DNA from 3 places in the Kitasatospora sp. NPDC058162 genome. Region 3 is predicted to be linked to each of the others. Evidence: predicted binding sites of a transcription regulator. Region 3 holds the regulator's gene; each other region holds the start of a gene.
The links. Region 3 encodes HrcA, which represses chaperone genes, less so after heat shock. Its sites were predicted from a motif close to TTNGCACTCNGNNNNNCNGAGTGCNAA; they were not measured.

Region 1 (7,051 bases), on a different contig from region 3:
TCCTGGAGGTTCCCGGAGAGGTTCCAGGCCATCGCCTTGAGCCAGGCCACCGAGTCGACCGGGGTCCACTGCTCGGGCTTGTAGCCGCTGTTGACCACGCCGAGCAGGGCGTACTCCAGCGACGCCTTCTCCCCGCCGGGGTGCTCGGCGAGCCAGGCGTTCACGCCGTCCGAGTAGGCCTGGAGGTACTTCTTGGTCTCCGGCGAGAGCTTGGTGTCGTACTCCTTCTGCGCCACCTGCCGCCAGCCCATGGTGCGGATGAAGGCGTCGGTGTCGACCTGGCCGTCGCCGAACATCTCGGAGAGCCGGCCCGCGGTGATGTGCCGCCGGACGTCCATCTCCCAGAAGCGGTCCTGGGCCTGGACGTAGCCCTGGGCGCGGAACAGGTCCTCGCTGGTGTCCGCGTACAGCTGCGGGATGCCGTTGGCGTCCCGCTTGACGTCGACCGGCGCGCTCAGGCCCGCCACCTTGACCGTGCCGTCCACCTCCGGGAAGGAGGCGCGGACCGCGGTGACCCCGCGGTAGCCGCCGTAGCCGACGCCGGCCACCAGCAGCACGACCAGCATCATCACGATCAGACGGGCGCGCCGGAACTTCTTCGAGCGGGGCATCTGGGTCCTTGCGGTCCTGACTTCGGGGCGGGCGGGCGTGTCCAGGGCCTGGGGCCGTGACAGGGCACCACATTAGGCCGAGTCCGGCGACCGGCGTGCACGGGGGACGCTCCGGGCGGGATCGGAGGAGGTCAACGGGCGGCCGGGAAGGGGCTGGTGGGCCTACCCGGCGGCAATGAAACTAAAGATATGGCAAAATGTTAGACTGAGTAACGATCCGCAAGAGGAGCATTGACGGCTTCTTAACGGGTCGTACACCCAGCACCACGTGACACACCGCACCACCCGACTTCCAGCACCACCTGACAGCCAGCACCACCTGACACCCCGCCCGCCCATGCCTGCCCGAGGTGCCACTGCGTGAACGTCGCCCACCTGAACCAGCTCCTGCTCGAAGCCTCCGTGATCCTGCTCTTCGCAGTGGTCGCCGTCCGGTTCTCGACCCGATCAGGACTGCCCAGTCTGCTGATCTACCTCGGGATCGGCGTGGCACTGGGCCAGAACGGGATCGGCGTCACCTTCAACAACGCCGAACTGACCCAGGTGCTCGGCTACGCGGCCCTCGTGGTGATCCTGGCCGAGGGCGGCCTCAAGACCAGCTGGCGCGAGGTCAAGCCGGCGATGCCGGCGGCCACCGTGCTGGCCACCGTCGGCGTCGGCGTCAGCGTCTTCGTCACCGCCGCCGGCGCCCACTGGCTGGTCGGCCTGGACTGGCGCACCTCGCTGCTGCTCGGCGCGATCGTCTCCTCCACCGACGCGGCGGCCGTCTTCTCGGTGCTGCGGATGGTCCCGCTGCCGCACCGGCTCACCGGTCTGCTGGAGGCCGAATCCGGCTTCAACGACGCGCCCGTGGTCATCCTGGTCGTCGCCTTCGCCTCGACCGGCGAGCTGGACTCCTGGTACGTGCTGCTCGGCACCATCGCCGCCGAACTGGCGATCGGCGCGGCGGTCGGCCTGGCCGTCGGCAAGCTCGGCGCCTTCGCGGTCAAGCACGTCGCCCTGCCCTCCTCCGGCCTGTACCCGATCGCCGTGGTCGCCCTGACCGTGCTCGCCTACGCCGGCGGTGCGCTGCTGCACGGTTCCGGCTTCCTCGCCGTCTACATCAGCGCGGTGATCCTCGGGAACTCCAAGCTGCCGCACGGACCGGCCGTCCGCGGCTTCGCCGACGGACTCGCCTGGATCGGGCAGATCGGCATGTTCGTCCTGCTCGGGCTGCTCGCCGCGCCCGAGAGCATGGGCGACGCGGTGGTCCCCGCGCTGGTGATCGGCGGGGTGCTGGTCTTCCTGGCCCGACCGCTGTCCGTGGTGCTCACACTCACCGCGTTCAAGGTGCCCGTCCGCGAGCAGGCGCTGCTGAGCTGGGCCGGGCTGCGCGGGGCGGTGCCCATCGTGCTCGCCACCATCCCGGTGGTCTCCGGCGCGCACCGGGCCGAGGACGTGTTCAACATCGTCTTCATCCTGGTCGTCGTCTTCACCCTGCTCCAGGGGCCGACCCTGCCCTGGATGGCCAAGCGGCTGCGGATCGGCGAGGGCGCGATGGGCCAGGACCTCGACATCGAGTCCGCGCCGCTGGAGAAGCTGCACGGACACCTGCTGTCGGTCACGCTCTCGCCGACCTCGCGGATGTCCGGCGTGGAGGTCAGCGAACTGCGGCTGCCCAAGGGGGCGGCGGTCACCCTGGTCGTGCGGGACGGCAGCTCCTTCGTGCCGGACAAGGCGACGATGCTGCGCGGCGGGGACGAGCTGCTGGTGGTCACCACGGACGAGGTCGGCGAGGCGACGGAGCGTCGGCTGCGGGCCGTGGACAAGGGCGGCAAGCTGGCGGGGTGGCTGAACGGGCGGTGAGGGCGCCGGGGCCGGCCCGGTGGGCGGGCCGGGCGGGCGCGGGCCCGGCCGGGTGGGCGGGCGCGGGCCTGGCCGGGTGGGGCCTGAGGTGACGTGGGCGTTGTGGGTGGTCTGGCGGTATCTACGCGCGTAACTGTATGCTGGTGGGACCACGCCGTATAACTACCGCAAGACCACCCCCAGCATCTGCCTGAAGCAGAGTTGGCGCGACCGCTCGGCGGCCGCGGTACGGCCCCGGCCCACCAGGCCCGGCCGGCCCGGTATCTACCCCGGTCGACGCGCGAGAGGACGACTCTCGGCGCCGTCGGGGCCACCCCATGCCCTGCCGCGCTACCAGGCAGCAGGAAGGACCGACCGTGACGGCCCGCCGAACGGTCGAGATCACCGCGGACACCACGTCGCCCACCGCGGACAGCACCCCGAACAACGCGACCGCCGACGCCGCGGCACCGGCCAAGGTCGGGTACGGCGCACTACTGCGCACGCCCGGCGCCTGGACCTTCCTGTCCCCCGCCTTCATCGCGCGACTGCCCTACGCGATGCTCAGCATGGGCATCCTGCTCCTCGTCAAGGACACCCACGGCTCCTACGGCACCGCGGGCACCGTCACGGCCATCGCCGCCGTCGCCCAGGCCCTGATCGGCCCGCAGACCGGACGGCTCGCCGACCGGTACGGGCAGGCCGCCGTCCTCGTCCCGACCGTCGTGGTGCACGCGGCCTCGGTCGGCCTGCTGATCGCGCTGGCGCTCGGCCACGCGCCGGCCTGGAGCCTGTTCCTGGCCGCCGTCCCGGCCGGCGCGAGCGTTCCGCAGATCGGCGCGATGGTCCGGGCCCGCTGGATCGCCACGATCGGCGCCGAGGGCGCGTCCGCCTCCTCGGCGGCCAAGGTGAGCACCGCCTTCGCCTTCGAGTCCGTGACGGACGAGTTCACCTTCGTCATCGGCCCGATCCTGGCCGCCAACATCGCCACCTCGGTGAACCCGGCCACCGCCCTGGTCGTCGAGGCCGCGCTGACCTTCGTCGGCGGCCTGGCCTTCGCCGCCCAGCGCCGCACCGCGCCCACCCGGATCACCCCCCAGCCCGGCGCGCGACGCGCCTCCGCGCTGGCCTCCCCCGGCGTCCGACTGCTGGCCGGGGCGATCCTCGGGGTCGGCGCCGTGTTCGGCGGGATGCAGGTCTCGGTGAACGCCTTCGCCGACTCGGTCGGCCAGCACGACGCGGCCGGCACCGTGTACGGGATCTTCGCCGGCGGCTCGATGGTCGCGGGCGTGCTCTACGGCGTCATCGCCTGGCGGCGGGCCGTCCAGCAGCGGATGGTCATCAGCTACGCGCTGCTGGTGGCGGGCTGCTCCACCCTGTGGGCGATGCCCAACCTGGTCACCCTCTCGATCGCCGGGCTGGTCTGCGGCCTGGCCATCGCGCCGACCCTGATCAGCGGCTACACCCTGGTCGAGACCCTGGTCGAGGACGGGGCCAAGACCGAGGCGTTCACCTGGCTGACCGGCGCCATCGGCCTGGGCCTGGCGATCGGCTCGATGGTGGCCGGGCGGCTGATCGACGGCCACGGACCGTCCGCCGGATTCCTGGTGCCGGCCGTCGGCGCCGGGCTGGGGCTGATCGCGCTGGTGTCGATGCGGCACCTGCTGGTGGCCCCGGGCGGGGCGAGCCGGGTGGTGGCCTCATCGGCCGACCGCGGCGGCGCGGCGCAGCTCGTCGGTGCCGCGAAGGGCTGAGCGCGCGGTCGGCGGTGATTCGGTACCGGCTCATCTCACACCGGATTCGCTGGACTGATCCAACGGAATACCGCATCATTGACCATCGTTAGCACTCATCAGGCGAGAGTGCCAGGAGGAAGACAAGTGCCCACGTACCAGTACCAGTGCACCGAGTGCGGCAACGGCCTGGAGGCGGTGCAGAAGTTCACCGACGAGGCGCTGACCACGTGCCCCGACTGCCAGGGACGGCTCCGCAAGGTCTTCTCGGCCGTGGGCGTCGTGTTCAAGGGCTCGGGCTTCTACCGGACCGACAGCCGCTCGTCCTCCAGCAGCTCGGTGGGCGCGGGTTCGTCCGCCGGCTCCTCGACGTCGTCGACCTCGGGTTCGGGTTCGGGCTCGGGTTCGTCCGGTGCGTCGAGCTCTTCCGGCTCGTCGACCGGCTCGTCGACCGGCTCGTCGAGCTCCACGAGCTCGTCCAGCAGCCCGGCTCCGGCCGCAGGCTGACCTCGGCTTCACGGGAAGGCCCGTCGGCCCCGCTTCGCGCGGGGGCGGCGGGCCTTTTCGCATGCCGCGGCGGGCCTTTTTCGCGCGCCGCGGTCAACTTCCGGGATCGGAAATAGCTCGTACGGGTGTACGAAGTTATCCACAGGGGCGGGTTTTTCCACAGGCTGTGGGAATCGGTTTCCGGGCCGCCGCCGGAGCACGCATGGTGGGGGCACCGAGCAAGACCCGACCGAGTCCGGAGGTGTCCGATGACCGCCATGAGCCTGTCCGTCCCCCTGCCCGCGCCCACCGTGCCGCCCCGCCGGGAGGTGCCCAGCTTCCCGCCGATCCGGCGTGGCTGCGGCGGGTGGCACCGCTGGCGCCGGGCCGTCCGGCGGCGGGGCGGGGTGCCCGCGCTGGTGCTGCTCGCGGTGGCCGCGGCGCTCGCCTCCGGGCCCGCGCGGGCCGGGCTGCCGCCGCCCCCGGGCGGCGCGGTGGGCCGTCCGGGTTGTCAATCAGGGCTCCCGGAGGATCACCCGTAACCCGGCGACGACTTCGTCGTTCGAGGCGGCATGAAAGGCTTCAAGGAATTCCTGCTGCGTGGAAATGTCGTCGAACTCGCCGTCGCCGTGGTCATCGGCGCGGCCTTCACCAACATCGTCAACGCCTTCGTCAAGGGCGTGATCAATCCGATCGTCGGCGTGTTCGGGACGAAGGACCTGGCGTCCTACAGTTCCTGCCTCAAGGGGCCCTGCGAGGTGAGCGCCACCGGTGAGGTCACGTCCGGGATCCTCATCCTGTGGGGGTCGGTGCTCAGCGCCGTCCTGCAGTTCCTGATCACGGCGGCCGTCGTCTACTTCGTGCTCATCGTGCCGATGAACCGGATGGCGGCCAAGCGCAAGAGTGCCGCCGAGGTGGCGGCCGAGGCCGAGGCCAAGGAGGTCCTCCTGCTGACCGAGATCCGCGACGCGCTCGTCGCGGCGCGTTAGAGCACGCCCTCAGTCCCCGTGGTGCGGCGGGCGCTGGCTCAGGTACCAGTCCAGCCCCCGCCCACCGCCGGCACCCGCCCCGGGGCGGTCGCCCCAGCCGGCGTCGGTGTCGTCCTGGGACTGCTGGTCCAGCGGGTCACGGAAGACCAGCCGGGCCTTGGCGGGGGTGGTGGTGGTGGAGGTGGTGGTGGAGGTGGTGGAAGGGGTGGAGGAGGAGGGAGGGAGGGGGAGGGGGGAGGGGGGAGGGGCGGGGGTGCCCCCCAGGTCGCCCTGCGTCCCGTTCTGGCCCTGTTCGCGCCCCGGCTCCTGTGCCTGCGCTTGTTCCTGCTCGCTCACCTTGTCCACTCCCCTGCTCGCGGTCCGACCTGTCCTTTCAGCGTAGAAGCCTCGCGAGGCTCCCGACCACACGCGCCGGCCCGGGTGCGGAGCGCTCCGCACCCGGGCCCGGGTGGTCGACCTCGGCCGTCGGCCGTCAGGCGGCTTCGAAGCCCGCGTGGTCGGCGATCTTCTTCAGCTCCGCCAGGGCGTGCTTCTCGATCTGCCGGATCCGCTCCCGGGTGAGCCCGTGCTGCTTGCCCACCTCGGTGAGGGTGCGCTCCCGGCCGTCCTCCATGCCGTAGCGGGAGCGGATGATCGAGGCGGTGCGGTCGTCCAGCCGCCCGATCAGGCCGTCCAGCTCCTCGCGGCGGAGCATGACCATCACGGCGTCCTCGGGGGACGTCGCCCCCGTGTCCTCCACCAGGTCGCCGAACTGGGTCTCGCCCTCGTCGTCGACCGACATGTTGAGGCTCACCGGGTCGCGCGCCCAGTCCAGCACGTCCTTGATCCGGGCCTCGGTGGTGTCCAGCTCGGCCGCGATCTCGGCCGGCTCCGCCTCGCGGCCCAGCTCCTTGGACTTCTCGCGCTGCACCCGGCGGATCCGGCCGAGCTCCTCGACCAGGTGCACGGGCAACCGGATGGTGCGGGACTGGTCGGCGATCGAGCGGGTGATCGCCTGCCGGATCCACCACGTCGCGTAGGTGGAGAACTTGAAGCCCTTGGCGTAGTCGAACTTCTCGACGGCACGCACCAGACCGGCGTTGCCCTCCTGGATGAGGTCCAGCAGGGGCAGGCCGCTGCGCGGGTACCGCCGGGCGACGGCCACCACCAGGCGCAGGTTCGAGCGGATGAAGACGTCCTTGGCGCGCTCGGCGTCGGCCGCTATCGCCTCCAGCTCCTCGCGCGTGACGCCGTCGGGGAGCTGGCCGTCGGGGAGTTCGCTCTCCTCCAGCAGGTGCTGGGCGTACACACCGGCCTCGATCCGCAGCGAGAGCTCGACCTCCTCGGCGGCATCGAGCAGGGGCGTCCTGGCGATCTCGTCGAGGTACATACCGACCAGGTCGCGGTCGGCCTCAAGGTTGGTCGGGCG
Region 2 (7,051 bases), on a different contig from region 3:
TAGTTGAAGCCTCAAACGGACCTCCGCCGCGAGGCCTTCCACAACGCAACAGCCGGAGGCCCGGCCGACTCCCCGAGGGAATCGGCCGGGCCTCCGGTCAGGCGTCGGTGCCTCAGTGCGAGTGGCCGTGGCCGCCGTGCGAGTGACCGGCGTCGGCCTCCTCCTCCTTCTTCTCCACCACGAGGGTCTCGGTGGTGAGGAGCAGGGAGGCGATCGAGGCGGCGTTCTCCAGCGCGGAGCGGGTGACCTTGACCGGGTCGATGACGCCGGCCTTCACCAGGTCGCCGTACTCACCGGTGGCGGCGTTGTAGCCCTGGCCGGCCTCCAGCTCGGAGACCTTGGAGGTGATGACGTAGCCCTCCAGGCCGGCGTTCTGGGCGATCCAGCGCAGCGGCTCGTGCAGCGCCTTGCGGACCACGGCGACACCGGTGGCCTCGTCACCCGACAGGCCCAGGCCGCCGTCCAGCACCTTGGCGGCGTGCACCAGCGAGGCGCCACCGCCGGCGACGATGCCCTCCTCGACCGCGGCGCGGGTCGCCGAGATGGCGTCCTCCAGGCGGTGCTTGCGCTCCTTGAGCTCCACCTCGGTGGCGGCACCGACCTTGATGACGCAGACGCCGCCGGCCAGCTTGGCCAGGCGCTCCTGCAGCTTCTCGCGGTCCCAGTCGGAGTCGGTCGCGGCGATCTCGCCCTTGATCTGGGCGACGCGGCCGGCCACGGCCTCGGAGTCACCGGCACCGTCGACGACCGTGGTGTCGTCCTTGGTGATGGTCACGCGGCGGGCGGTGCCCAGCACGTCCAGACCGGCCTGGTCGAGCTTGAGGCCGACCTCCTCGGAGATGACCGTGCCGCCGGTCAGGACGGCCAGGTCGCCGAGGATCGCCTTGCGGCGGTCGCCGAAGCCCGGGGCCTTGACGGCGACGGCGTTGAAGGTGCCGCGGATCTTGTTCACGACCAGGGTCGACAGCGCCTCGCCGTCGACGTCCTCGGCGATGATCAGCAGCGGCTTCGAGGCACCGCTCTGCAGGATCTTCTCCAGCAGCGGCAGCAGCTCCTGGATGGAGGAGATCTTGCCCTGGTTGATCAGGATGTACGGGTCCTCGAGGACCGCTTCCTGGCGCTCGGCGTCGGTGACGAAGTACGGCGACAGGTAGCCCTTGTCGAACTGCATGCCCTCGGTGAAGTCCAGCTCCACGCCGAAGGTGTTCGACTCCTCGACGGTGATGACACCGTCCTTGCCGACCTTGTCGATCGCCTCGGCGATCAGCTCGCCGACCTGGGTGTCCTGCGCGGAGAGGGACGCGACGGCGGCGACGTCGTCCTTGCCCTCGATCTCGCGGGCGATGGACAGCAGGTGCTCGGAGACGGCGGCGACGGCCTTGTCGATGCCCTTCTTCAGGGCGGCCGGGCCGGCACCGGCGGCGACGTTGCGCAGACCCTCGTTGACCAGGGCCTGGGCCAGCACGGTGGCGGTGGTGGTGCCGTCGCCCGCGACGTCGTTGGTCTTGGTGGCGACCTCCTTGACGAGCTGCGCGCCAAGGTTCTCGTACGGGTCGTCCAGCTCGACCTCACGGGCGATGGTGACACCGTCGTTGGTGATGGTCGGGGCGCCGAACTTCTTGTCGATGACGACGTTGCGGCCCTTGGGGCCGATGGTCACCTTGACGGTGTCGGCCAGCTTGTTGACACCGCGCTCCAGCGAGCGGCGGGCGTCCTCGTCGAACTGCAGGATCTTCGCCATGTTCCCTATTCCCTCGGGGCTACGGCCGGCCGACCGGCCGCCGAACTACGTGAACCAACGACCACGCCCCGGGCCCCTGTCACTAGGGACACGGATCCGGGGCGGGGCGGAACGTCTTACTTCTCGATGACCGCGAGAACGTCGCGGGCCGAGAGGACGAGGTACTCCTCGCCCTTGTACTTCACCTCGGTGCCGCCGTACTTCGAGTACAGGACGATGTCGCCGACGGCGAGGTCGAGCGGCAGACGCTGACCGTCCTCGAAGCGGCCCGGGCCGACGGCCAGGACGACGCCCTCCTGGGGCTTCTCCTTGGCGGTGTCCGGGATAACCAGGCCGGAGGCCGTGGTGGTCTCGGCGTCGAGCGGCTGGACCACAATGCGGTCCTCGAGCGGCTTGATGGCAACCTTGCTGCTGGTGGTCACGTCCGAGCTCCCCTTCGGAGATTACGGGGTTTTCTAACGGGTAGGGCGAACCTGCGAGCCTGCCGTCGCGGGGGTCAGGCACACGTTTTCGCATTAGCACTCCCCCAGTGGGGAGTGCCAAGGACGACCATAGGCCGCCGTTAGCACTCAGTCAACCAGAGTGCCAACGACGCGCGCTGCGGACTCAGGTCGTGGGCCGGGTCGCGGATGAGTAGCCGTACTCATGTGCGACACCCGGCCGGGCGGCCAGACTCCTGCCATGACCTCGATCCCGCTGCGCGTCGGCCCGTCCCGGCTGAAGGACACAGCCCTCGCCCTGCTGTCGATGCCCCTGCTGGGGTTCGTGCTCCCGTTCGTCGTCTTCTACGTCGTCCTCGCCATGGGCAGCGGCCCGGGCCACGGGGACGACGGTGACGGCCTGATGTGGGCCTTCCTCGGCTACGGGATGATCGCCGCCCCGCTCGCCGCCCTGGTGGCGAGCGTCCTGGTGGCCGTCCGCAGCTGGCGCTCTGGCTACCGGTTCGTCCCGGTCACCGCCGCCCTCGCACCGTTCGTCCTCCCCTTCGCGCTCTCCACCGGCGTCCTCTGGTGAACGTGCCCCTGGTCCGCGATCCGCTCAACCCGCGCGTCCCCTGGCCGACGGACCTGTTGCTCGGCCTGATCACGGTCGTGGCCCTCGTCCCGGTCCTGGTGCTCTGCGCCTTCGTGAACCTCCTGATCTGCCTCTCCGTCCACGCCGGTTCGACGATCGGCATCCTGATCCTCGCCGCGGTCATGCTCCCGCTGCCCGGCTGGATCATCCGGACCAGCTGGCGGATCGGCTACCGGTTCGTCCCGGTCCTCACCGGGACGGCCATGACCGTCCTCGCCGTGCTGGCGTACCTGTACTGACCCGCGAGAATGACCTCGTGGACACCGAGAACCTCCAGCCCCTGCTGACCCCCGAGGGTCAGGCCCTGCTCGCCGAGCTGCGCGAGTTCGCCCCCGAGGAGGAGCTGGCGCTGGCCACCCGGCTGCGGCGGGAGCACCCGGCGGAGCTGGTGTCGGCGGCGTTCGGGCAGGCGCGGCTGCGGCAGCGGGCGCGGGCGAAGTTCGGGGCGGACGCCGACCTGATGTACTTCACGCCCAACGGGGTCGAGCAGTCCACCCGGCGCAGCGTGGCCGAGTGGCGGGCCCGCCGCTTCGCCGAGTTGGGCGTACGGCGCCTCGCCGACCTGTGCTGCGGCATCGGCGGGGACGTGCTGGCGCTGGCCCGGGCCGGGATCCGGGTGCTGGCGGTCGACAAGGACCCGGCGGCCTGTGCCGCCACCGCGGCCAACGCCGCCGCGCTGGGCCTGTCGGAGCTGGTGGAGGTGCGCTGCGCGGACGTCGCCGAGGTGGACGTCACCGGCTACGACGCGGTGTTCACCGACCCGGCCCGGCGCACCTCGCGCGGCCGGGTGTTCGACCCGGAGGCGTACGCCCCGCCGCTCTCCTGGGCGATCGAGGCCGGGCGGCGGACCCCGATCGGCGCGTTGAAGGTCGCCCCGGGCATCCCGCACGAGGCCGTCCCGGCGGACGCCGAGGCCGAGTGGGTCTCCGACCACGGGGACGTCAAGGAGGCGGTGCTCTGGTTCGGCACCGGGGCGAGCCGCCCGCACCGCGCCACCCTGCTGCCGCACGGCGACAGCCTGGTCGGCGGCGACCTGCCCGACCCGCCGGCCGGCCCGGTCGGGCGGTACCTGTACGAGCCGGACGGTGCGGTGATCCGGGCGCACCTGGTGGCCGAGGTGGCCGGGCAGGTCGACGGGCGGCTGATCGATCCGAAGATCGCCTACCTGACCTCGGACCGGCTGGTCGCCACCCCGTACGCGCACGCCTTCGAGCTGACCGACGTACTGCCCTTCCACATCAAGAAGTTGAAGGCACTGCTGCGCGAGCGCGGGGTCGGCACGGTGGTGATCAAGAAGCGCGGGATGGCGATCACCCCGGAGGAGCTGCGCCGCCAGCTCAAGCCCTCCGGGCCGAACTCCGTCACGGTGATCCTCAGCCGCACCGACAACGGGCCGCTGATGATGCTGGGACAGCCGGTGGGACAGCCCGCCGGACAGCCGGTCTGACCGCCGGCCTGACCGGCTACGAGGGCGGCGCCTGGATGTAGTCCTCCAGCCGGGCCACCGAGAAGCCCTGCTCCTGGATCCGGGCCAGCAGGTCCGCGAACATCTGGGTCATGGTGGCGCCCTTGAGCTCCTTGGGGCCGCGGAAGTGCGCCAGGATGATGTCGCCGGACTTCAGCTTCTTGTCCCCGGCCTGGTACTGCATGTCGTGGATCTGCATCGACTCGCGCCACAGCACGATCGCGCGCGGGCCGCACTGCTGCACCGAGTTGTTGAGCGTCGGGGTGTTGGCGCCGTCGCCGAAGGGCGGGCGGAACAGCAGCGGCGCGGTGCCGTACTGCTGGGTGAGCGTGGACTGGTCCTCGCAGATCTCGGACTTCTGCTTCTCGGCCGGGATCTTGCTCATCACCGGGTGGGTGACGGTGTGGTTCTGGATGTGGTTGCCCAGCGCCTGGAGCGGCTTGAAGTAGCCGTAGTCGTTCTTGACGATGTCCTTGGTCAGGAACATCGAGATCGGCACCTTGAGGTCGGTCAGCATCTCGACGAACTTCGGGTCCTTCTCGGCGCCGTCGTCGATGGTGATGAAGACGACCTTGTCGGTGGTCTTCACGTCGCTGAACACCGGTACGGTGCCGGTGCGTTCGAGCTTGATGGGCTTGTCGGCGGGCGGCGCGGGGGCCGGGGCCAGCGGCTTGAGGTTCCACTTCGCCCAGGCCGCGGCGTCGCCCTGGGCCGGGGCCGCGCCGGGCGTGGTGGCCGCGGCGGTGGGCGTGCCGCCGCCCCCGGACGGCTGGGGCGCCGCCGAGCCGGCCGTACTCGCGGCGGGGGCGGCGCTGCCGCCGCCCCCGTTGTCGCCGCACGCGGTGGTGAAGGCCAGCAGGGCCAGCACCCCCGCCGCGTACGTCCTGGTCCTGCTCAGCCCGTCCCTGTTCACCGCACCGCGCTCCCGGTCCCGTCCAGCGTTCTCTCCGCTATGCACGGTAGCGGCCGCGGCGGCGGTTCCCGTCCACGGTCTACTCGACGTGCTCGCTGGTGAAGGACCAGCGGTGCACCGGGCGGCCCAGCAGTCCGGCCGGCGGGTCGGCGACCGGCACCGGTTCTCCGCTCCACCAGCTGATCAGCAACACCCTCTCGCCGGGGGCGGAGAGCAGCTCCAGGCGTTCCAGCCCGGCCGCGCCGCGCAGCGCCGGCAGCGCGGACTCCCGCGCCCAGGCGGCGAGTTCGGCCCCGCGGCCGTCCGCCGCGCGGGCCTCCCACATCGCGGCGACGGTCACGCGGCGCCGCCGCCGAGGGCCTGGTAGGCCTGGCCGTGGACGTCGCCGTGCCCGGATCCCTCGGCCGGGACGTGGACGTCGGTCACCGGCAGCGAGGAGTCCGCGGACAGGTCGAAGGCGGAGGGGGTGCGGCCCCGCCACACCATCTCGGAGCCCAGCGCCGCCACCATGGCGCCGTTGTCGGTGCACAGGCCGGGCCGGGGCACCCGCAGCCGGATGCCGGCCCGGTCGCAGCGCTGCTGGGCCATCTCGCGCAGCCGGGAGTTGGCCGCGACGCCGCCGCCGATCATCAGGTGGTCGACGCCGTTGTCCTTGCACGCCTTGACGGCCTTGCGGGTGAGCACGTCGGTGACCGCCTCCTGGAAGGAGGCCGCGACGTCGGCGATCGGCACCTCCTCGCCGGCCCGGCGCTTGGCCTCCACCCAGCGGGCGACGGCGGTCTTCAGGCCGGAGAAGGAGAAGTCGTACGCGGGGTCGTTCTTCCCGGACAGGCCGCGCGGGAAGGCGATCGCCTTGGGGTCGCCCTCGCGGGCCGTCCGGTCGACGATCGGACCGCCGGGGAAGCCCAGGCCGAGCACCCGGGCGACCTTGTCGAAGGCCTCGCCGGCCGCGTCGTCGATGGTCGCGCCGAGCGGGCGGACGTCCGTGGTGATGTCCTCGCTGAGCAGCAGCGAGGAGTGCCCGCCGGAGACCAGCAGGGCCATCGTCGGCGAGGGCAGCCGGCCGTGCTCCAGCTGGTCGACGCAGATGTGCGAGGCGAGGTGGTTGACCCCGTACAGCGGCTTGTCCAGCGCCCAGGCGTAGGCCTTCGCCGCGCTGACGCCGACCAGCAGCGCGCCGGCCAGGCCGGGGCCGGCGGTGACGGCGATGCCGTCCAGGTCGCTGGCCTTGATCCCGGCGGTGTCCAGGGCGCGCTGGATGGTCGGGACCATCGCCTCCAGGTGGGCGCGGCTGGCGATCTCCGGGACGACGCCGCCGAAGCGGGCGTGGTCGTTGACGCTGGAGGCGACCGCGTCGGCCAGCAGCGTGGTGCCGCGCACGATGCCGACGCCGGTCTCGTCGCAGGAGGTCTCGATGCCGAGGACGAGCGGTTCGTCAGCCATGGGGGGTGTCCTTCGGTTCCTTCGGGTCAGTGCTCGGGTGGTCGAGGCGCATCACCAGCGCGTCGATGTTGGCGGGCTGGTAGTAGCCGCGCCGGATGCCCACCGGTTCGAAGCCGTGGCGCTCGTACAGCCGCTGGGCGCGCTGGTTGTCCACCCGGACCTCCAGCAGCAGGTCGGCGCAGCCGCGCCGGGCGGCCTCGTGGATCAGGTCGGTGAGCAGGGCGGTGCCGAGGCCGCCGCCCTGGTGCCGCTCGTCGACGGCGATGGTCTGGACGTCGCCCTCGCCGGCGACGGTCATCAGACCGGCGTAGCCGACGATCGTGCCGTCGGCCGCGGTGGCGACCGAGTAGTGGCGGGTGCCGCCGGGGCGGGCCTCGGCGAGCTCGGACCAGAACATCCCGTGGGACCAGGCGTC
Region 3 (7,051 bases):
ACCCGCTCGACCAGCTCGGCGTCGTGCCGGCCCTCGACGTAGATGCGGGACTCGCGGGCGACCCGGGCGCGGGCGCCGGGGACGGCGAGGGAGCCGGAGGCGGTGCGGGCGGGGGTGCGGGGCGCGGCGGGGGCGGTCGGGCGCACCAGGGTGACGGCCTTGCCCTCCAGCAGGAAGCCGCCCGGCACCAGCGGGAAGACCCGCTGCTTGCCGAAACGGTCCTCCAGGGTGACGGTGAACCCCTCCGCGGTCTTCTCGCACCGCACCACCGCCCCGCAGTAGCCGGTGGCGGCCTCCTCGACTACCAGGTCCCGCTCGGCCGGCACCTCGGGTGCCGGCCGCTGCTTCTTCCACGGCGGGGTGAGGTCGGGTCCGTACTGGTGGCTGCGCATGGGGCGATTTTACGGACGGGGCGTCAGAGGCCCGGCGCCCCCCAGACCGGGAACCAGCGGCTGAGGTCCTTCTCCAGCCGTAGGTCGTTCCCCAGCGTCGCGTTGACCTGGAGCTCCAGCGGGCTGTTGCGCCGTTCGCCGCCGCCGGGCATCGGGGCGAAGGGGTAGAAGGTGCCGCGCTTGTAGAGGTAGACCAGGGCCAGCGACTGGCCCTGCGCGTTGCGGAAGCCGACCAGGGAGCAGAGCAGCTGCGGGCCGAAGCCGTTGGCCTCCAGCTCGCTGTTGACCGCGTGCAGGTCGTTGACCAGTTCCGGGAGTTCCTCGGGGGTGTGCCGGGTGAGCAGCCAGGAGTAGCCGTAGCCGTCCTTGGAGGCCTCCACCGGGACGCCGCCGCGTTCGGTGTCGGCGTCCAGCAGGGCCCGGACCTGCTGTTCGACCTGGACGAAGGCCGCGCCCTCGACGGCCGCGAAGCAGACCGAGCCGAGCCCGGTGGGGAGGAACCCGGCCGCGGCCTCCAGGGTGAGCGCGGCGGACGGCACGCCGAACAGCTGGTCGAGGTCGGGCTTGACGGGCTTGGTGCGGCCGAACAGGGCGTCCAGGAATCCCACGGCGGTCCTCTCGGGCGGGTCAGTGGCGGGTCGGCAGGTCGGTAGGGGGGGTCAGCGGCCGAGCTGCTCGGAGATCTTCGCCAGCTGGGCCAGCCGCTTCTCCAGGCTCGGGTGGGTGGAGAGCAGCTGGGAGGCGGTCTCCTTGGCGCTCAGCGCGGGGGCGAAGTAGAAGGCGTTGTAGGGCTGGGACTTGCGCAGGTCCTCGGTGGGGATGGCCGCGATCTGCCCGGTGACCTTGGTGAGCGCCGAGGCGAGGGCGCTGGGCCGGCCGGTGAGCTGGGCGGCGGCCCGGTCGGCGGCCAGCTCGCGGTAGCGGGACAGCAGCCGGGTGAGCAGGAAGCTGATCGCGTAGACGACGATCGACACCAGCGGGATGATCAGCGCCGCGAGGGCCGCGTTCTGGTCGTTGTTGTTGCGGTTGCCGCCCATGAACCCGCCGTACATGGCGATCCGGGTCATGGCCCCGGCGAGCACGCCGAGGAAGCCGGCGATGGTCATCACCGCGACGTCCCGGTGGGCGACGTGCGACAGCTCGTGCGCCAGGACGCCCTCCAGTTCCTCCGGTTCGAGCCGGCGCAGCAGGCCGGTGGTGACGCACACCACGGCGTTCTGCGGGTTGCGGCCGGTGGCGAAGGCGTTGGGCATGTCGTTGTCGGCGACCGCCACGCGGGGCTTGGGCATGTCGGCCAGCGCGCAGAGCCGGTCGATGGTGCCGTGCAGCTGGGGGTACTGCTCCTCGGTCACCTGGTGGGCGCCCATGGCCCGCTCGGTGATCTTGTCGCTGAACCAGAACTGGGCCACGAACAGCCCGCCGGAGATCAGCACGATCAGCGGCCAGGCCCCGCGCAGCAGCGCGATCAGCAGGCCCGTGAAACCGACGTACAGCAGCCCGATCACGAACATCGTCCCGATCATGCGGCCGGTCAGGCCGCGGTCGGGCGCGAAACGGGTGTGCTGGCCCGAGCTCGACATTGCTTGCTCCTCCGTTCGCCGTCGCTTTCGATGCTGCCACCCGGACGGCCCCGGGGCACCACCCGCGCACGGGGAGTGTCGTGGCGGCCGTCCGGAACTGCGGGCAGGATCACCCCGGCCGGGCCGTTCCTGCGGTAGGACCCGGGCCGTACACTGGCAGGTACGGTTTTGGCACTCGTGTGTGCAGAGTGCCAGGGTCGGGGCCCTTTCCGGAGTGGCTCGCAGCATCACAGACGGACAACGTGCGAAGACGGAGGTGCGTGCCCCATGGCCGGAGAGGTCCGCCAGCTGGACGACCGCAAGCTCGCCGTGCTGCGCGCGATCGTCCAGGACTACGTGGGCACCGAGGAGCCGGTCGGCTCCAAGGCCCTGGTGGAGCGGCACAACCTCGGGGTGTCCCCGGCGACGGTGCGCAACGACATGGCGGCGCTGGAGGAGGAGGGGTACATCCACCAGCCGCACACCAGCGCCGGGCGGATCCCCACCGACAAGGGCTACCGGCTGTTCGTCGACAAGCTCGCCGAGATCAAGCCGATGAGCTCCCCGGAGCGCCGGGCGATCCGGCACTTCCTGGACGGCGCCGTCGACCTGGACGACGTGGTCACCCGCACGGTGCGGCTGCTCGCCCAGCTGACCCGCCAGGTCGCCGTGGTGCAGTACCCCTCGCTGACCCGCTCCACCGTCCGGCACATCGAGCTGGTGGCGCTGGCCCCGGCCAAGGTGATGCTGGTGCTGATCACCAACACCGGCCGGGTCGAGCAGCGGATGGTCGACTGCCCGGGCACGGTCGGCGAGACGGTCCTGGCGGACCTGCGCTCGCGGATCAACGCGCGGGCGGCCGGCCAGCGGCTCCCGGACGTCCCCGGGCTGCTGGAGGAACTCCCGGGGGCCTTCGAGCAGGCCGACCGGCCGACCGTCAGTACGGTCCTGGCGACGCTGTTCGAGGCGCTCGCCGAGCAGAACGAGGAGCGGATCATGCTGGCCGGCACGGCCAACCTGACCCGCTTCGGGCACGACTTCCCGCTCACCATCCAGCCGGTGCTGGAGGCCCTGGAGGAGCAGGTCGTCCTGCTCCGCCTCCTGGGTGAGACCACGGACGCCGCGATGACGGTCCGGATCGGGCGGGAGAACGCGTACGAAGGGCTGAATTCCACCTCGGTCGTCTCGGTCGGCTACGGTTCGGGCGACGAGAGCGTGGCCAAACTGGGTGTGATCGGTCCGACCCGGATGGACTACCCGGGCACAATGGGGGCGGTGCGAGCGGTGGCACGGTACGTGGGTCAGATCCTGGCCGAGTCGTAGCAAGCAGACCGCCGTCGGAAAAACCCGGCGGCGGTGTCCAGTCGCACTACTACAGGCGGAACAAGCGGAGCATTTGGTGGCCACGGACTACTACGCGGTACTCGGCGTCCGACGGGATGCGGGGCAGGACGAGATCAAGAAGGCGTTCCGGCGCCTGGCACGCGAACTGCACCCGGACGTCAACCCGGACCCGAAGACGCAGGAGCGGTTCAAGGAGATCAACGCCGCCTACGAGGTGCTCTCCGACCCGCAGAAGCGCCAGGTCTACGACCTCGGCGGGGACCCGCTGTCGCCCGGCGGCGGTGGCGCGGGCGGCTTCGGCGCCGGCGCGGCGGGCTTCGGCTTCTCCGACATCATGGACGCCTTCTTCGGCGCCGCGGCCGGCCAGCGCGGCCCGCGCTCGCGCACCCGCCGCGGCCAGGACGCCATGATCCGGCTGGAGATCACCCTGGAGGAGGCCGCCTTCGGCACCACCAAGGAACTCCAGGTCGACACCGCCGTCACCTGCACCACCTGCAGCGGCGAGGGCGCGGCCCCCGGCACCTCCGCGCAGACCTGCGACATGTGTCGCGGCAAGGGCGAGGTGTCCCAGGTCACCCGCTCGTTCCTGGGCCAGGTCATGACCTCCCGCCCGTGCCCGCAGTGCCAGGGCTTCGGCACCGTCGTGCCGACCCCGTGCCCCGAGTGCGCCGGCGACGGCCGGGTGCGGGCCCGCCGCACCCTGACCGTCAAGATCCCGGCCGGTGTGGACAACGGCACCCGGATCCAGCTGGCCGGCGAGGGCGAGGTCGGCCCCGGCGGCGGCCCGGCCGGCGACCTGTACGTCGAGATCGCCGAGACCACCCACACCGTCTTCCAGCGGCGCGGCGACGACCTGCACTGCACCGTCACCATCCCGATGACGGCCGCCTCGCTCGGCACCCAGGTGCCGTTGCAGACCCTGGACGGGCTGGAGGAGGTCGACATCCGGCCCGGCACCCAGTCCGGCCAGTCGATCCCGCTGCACGGCCGGGGCATCACCCACCTGCGCGGGGGCGGCCGGGGCGACCTGATAGTGCACGTCGAGGTGCAGACGCCGACCAAGCTCGACGCCGAGCAGGAGGAGCTGCTGCGCCGGCTCGCCGTCCTGCGCGGCGAGGAGCGGCCGTCCGGCCAGTTCGCGCCGGGCCAGCAGGGCCTGTTCTCGCGCCTGAAGGACGCCTTCAACGGCCGGTAGCCGTCAAGGAGGGGGTGCCGGGTCCTCCCCGGCACCCCCTTCGCGTTTCCCCGAGTCCCACTCCTCCGGAGGTTCCCCGCCATGACCGCGCCCGTCTTCGTCGTCGAGACCGAGCGGATCGCCACCGCCGCGCCCGGGGCCGTGCTGCGGCTCGACGGGCCGGAGGGGCGGCACGCGGCGGCGGTGAAGCGGCTGGCGGCCGGCGAGGCGGTCACCCTGGCGGACGGGCTGGGGCTCGGCGTGGACGGCACGGTCGCCGCGGTGCTCGGCAAGGAGGCGATCGAGGTCACGGTGGACGCCGTGCGGCGCGAGCCCGAGCCCGCGCCGCGGATCGTGGTCGTCCAGGCGCTGCCCAAGGGCGACCGCGGCGAGCTGGCCGTGGAGACCATGACCGAGGTCGGCGTGGACGTGGTGGTCCCCTGGGCCGCCTCCCGGTGCATCACCCAGTGGAAGGGCGAGCGCGGGGCCAAGGCGCTCGCCAAGTGGCGGGCCACCGCCCGGGAGGCGGGCAAGCAGTCCCGCAGGCTGCGCTTCCCCGAGGTGCGCGAGCTGGCGACCACCCGGCAGCTGGCACCGCTGCTGGCGGGGGCCGCGCTCGCCGCCGTGCTGCACGAGGAGGGCGCCGAGCCGCTGGCGCAGGCCGCGCTCCCCGCCGGCGGGGACATCGTGCTGGTGGTCGGCCCGGAGGGCGGGGTCTCCCCGGAGGAGCTGGCCGCCTTCGCCGAAGCGGGCGCGAAGCCTTACCGGCTGGGCCCGTCGGTGCTGCGCACCTCGACCGCCGGGGTGGCGGCGGGGGCACTGCTGCTGGGGCGCACCGGCCGCTGGTCGTAGCGCCTCCGGGACCCCGTGCGCCCGCCCGGAGTCTGCGGAAAACGGAGCGGATCGTACCCGCAGCTGCCTACGCTGGCGGCGTGACGGACTCCCTGAGCACCTCCGCGGGCGCCTATCTGCGCCACCCCCACCTGCACGGTGACCTGGTCGCCTTCGTCACCGAGGACGACCTGTGGCTCGCCCCGCTGGACGGCGGCCGGGCCTGGCGGCTGACGGCCGATCACCTTCCGGTGCGCCACCCCCGGTTCTCCCCGGACGGGCGGCACATCGCCTTCACCTCCACCCGGGACGGCGCCCCGGAGGTGCACGTGGTGCCGGTGGACGGCGGTCCGTCCCGGCGGCTGACGTACTGGGGCGACGACCAGACCAGGGTGCAGGGTTGGACCGCCGACGGGCGCCCGATCGCCACCACCGGCGTGGGCGAGGCCGGCGGGCGCCGCAGCTGGGCGCACGCGGTGCCGCTGGACGGCGGCGAGCCGGCGCGGCTGCCGTACGGGCCGGTCGGCGGGCTCGCCTTCGAGCCGGACGGGGACCGGGCGCTGCTGGTGACCGTCAACAACCGCGAGCCGGCCTGGTGGAAGCGCTACCGGGGCGGCCGGGCGGGCAAGTTGTGGATCGGACGGGACCGGTTCGCCCGCGTCCACGAGGAGTTGGACGGCAACCTCGACTCCCCGCTCTGGGTGGGCGGCCGGATCGCCTTCCTGTCCGACCACGAGGGCGTCGGCGAGCTGTGGTCCAGCCGCCCGGACGGCTCCGACCTGCGCCGCCACAGCACCGACCCGGACGGCTTCTACGCCCGCGGCGCCGCCACCGACGGCACCCGGGTGGTCTTCCACCGGGCCGGCGACCTGTGGCTGCTGGACGACCTGGAGACCGCCGCGCCGCGCCGCCTGGACGTCCGGACGGCCGGCTCGCGGGCCGGCCGCCGCCCCCGCCCGGTGCACGCCGCGCACTGGCTGGAGTCCGTCGCCCCGGACCGCACCGGCCGGGCCGGCGCCGTGGTGGTGCGCGGCGGCGTGCACTGGCTGACCCACCGCGAGGGCCCGGCCCGGGTGCTGGACGAGACCCCGGGCGTGCGCGCCCGGCTGGCCCGGGTGGTGCCGGGCCGGGACGGCGCCCAGGGGGTGCTCTGGGTGACCGACGCCGAGGGCGAGGACGCCCTGGAGTACGCCCCCGCCGTGCACGACCCCGAGCGGCGCCGGCTGGCCGCCGGGCAGCTGGGCCGGGTCAACTCGCTGGTGGTCTCCCCGGACGGCGAGCGGGCCGCGCTCGGCGTGCACGACGGCCGGGTGCTGGTGGTCGGGCTGGCCGACGGCGCCGTGCGCGAACTGGACCGCAGCAGCGACGGCGAGGTCAGCGGGCTGGCGTTCAGCCCGGACTCCGCCTGGCTGGCCTGGTCCCGCCCGGTGCACCGGATGGGCCCGTACTCGCTGCGCCAGATCGTGCTGGCCGACCTGGCCACCGGTGCCGTCGGCGAGGTCACCCCGGAGCGCTTCCTCGACACCTCGCCCGCCTTCACCGCGGACGGCCGTTACCTGGCCTTCCTGTCGGTGCGCGACTTCGACCCGGTCTACGACGCCCACGCCCTCGAGCTGTCCTTCCCGAACGGCTGCCGCCCCTACCTGGTCACGCTCGCGGCCGAGACGCCGTCCCCGTTCGGTCCGCAGCGGGCCGGGCGGGCCCCGGGCGGGGCGGAGGACGAGCCCGAGTCCCGCAAGCCGGAGGGCGGG

Region 1: the regulator HrcA is predicted to act here: its motif matches at 4,278-4,304, upstream of ACFVXG_RS07595 (FmdB family zinc ribbon protein).
Region 2: the regulator HrcA is predicted to act here: its motif matches at 2,304-2,330, upstream of groES (co-chaperone GroES).

The regions. Positions count from the first base shown of each region.
Region 1 covers NZ_JBHVUS010000003.1:271,629-278,679, forward strand. The annotation lists gene ACFVXG_RS07580 (penicillin acylase family protein) at 1-611, opposite strand, end outside; gene ACFVXG_RS07585 (potassium/proton antiporter) at 972-2,456, shown strand; gene ACFVXG_RS07590 (MFS transporter) at 2,813-4,189, shown strand; gene ACFVXG_RS07595 (FmdB family zinc ribbon protein) at 4,316-4,675, shown strand; gene ACFVXG_RS07600 (hypothetical protein) at 4,924-5,196, shown strand; gene mscL (large conductance mechanosensitive channel protein MscL) at 5,227-5,643, shown strand; gene ACFVXG_RS07610 (hypothetical protein) at 5,653-5,979, opposite strand; gene ACFVXG_RS07615 (sigma-70 family RNA polymerase sigma factor) at 6,116-7,051, opposite strand, start outside.
Region 2 covers NZ_JBHVUS010000005.1:381,783-388,833, reverse strand. The annotation lists gene groL (chaperonin GroEL) at 113-1,741, opposite strand; gene groES (co-chaperone GroES) at 1,858-2,163, opposite strand; gene ACFVXG_RS13425 (hypothetical protein) at 2,423-2,755, shown strand; gene ACFVXG_RS13420 (hypothetical protein) at 2,752-3,054, shown strand; gene ACFVXG_RS13415 (methyltransferase domain-containing protein) at 3,051-4,262, shown strand; gene ACFVXG_RS13410 (polysaccharide deacetylase family protein) at 4,279-5,193, opposite strand; gene ACFVXG_RS13405 (hypothetical protein) at 5,273-5,533, opposite strand; gene tsaD (tRNA (adenosine(37)-N6)-threonylcarbamoyltransferase complex transferase subunit TsaD) at 5,530-6,636, opposite strand; gene rimI (ribosomal protein S18-alanine N-acetyltransferase) at 6,629-7,051, opposite strand, start outside.
Region 3 covers NZ_JBHVUS010000007.1:339,045-346,095, reverse strand. The annotation lists gene ACFVXG_RS17230 (DUF3097 domain-containing protein) at 1-392, opposite strand, end outside; gene ACFVXG_RS17225 (hypothetical protein) at 416-1,000, opposite strand; gene htpX (zinc metalloprotease HtpX) at 1,052-1,972, opposite strand; gene hrcA (heat-inducible transcriptional repressor HrcA) at 2,240-3,274, shown strand; gene dnaJ (molecular chaperone DnaJ) at 3,351-4,490, shown strand; gene ACFVXG_RS17205 (16S rRNA (uracil(1498)-N(3))-methyltransferase) at 4,572-5,321, shown strand; gene ACFVXG_RS17200 (S41 family peptidase) at 5,402-7,051, shown strand, end outside.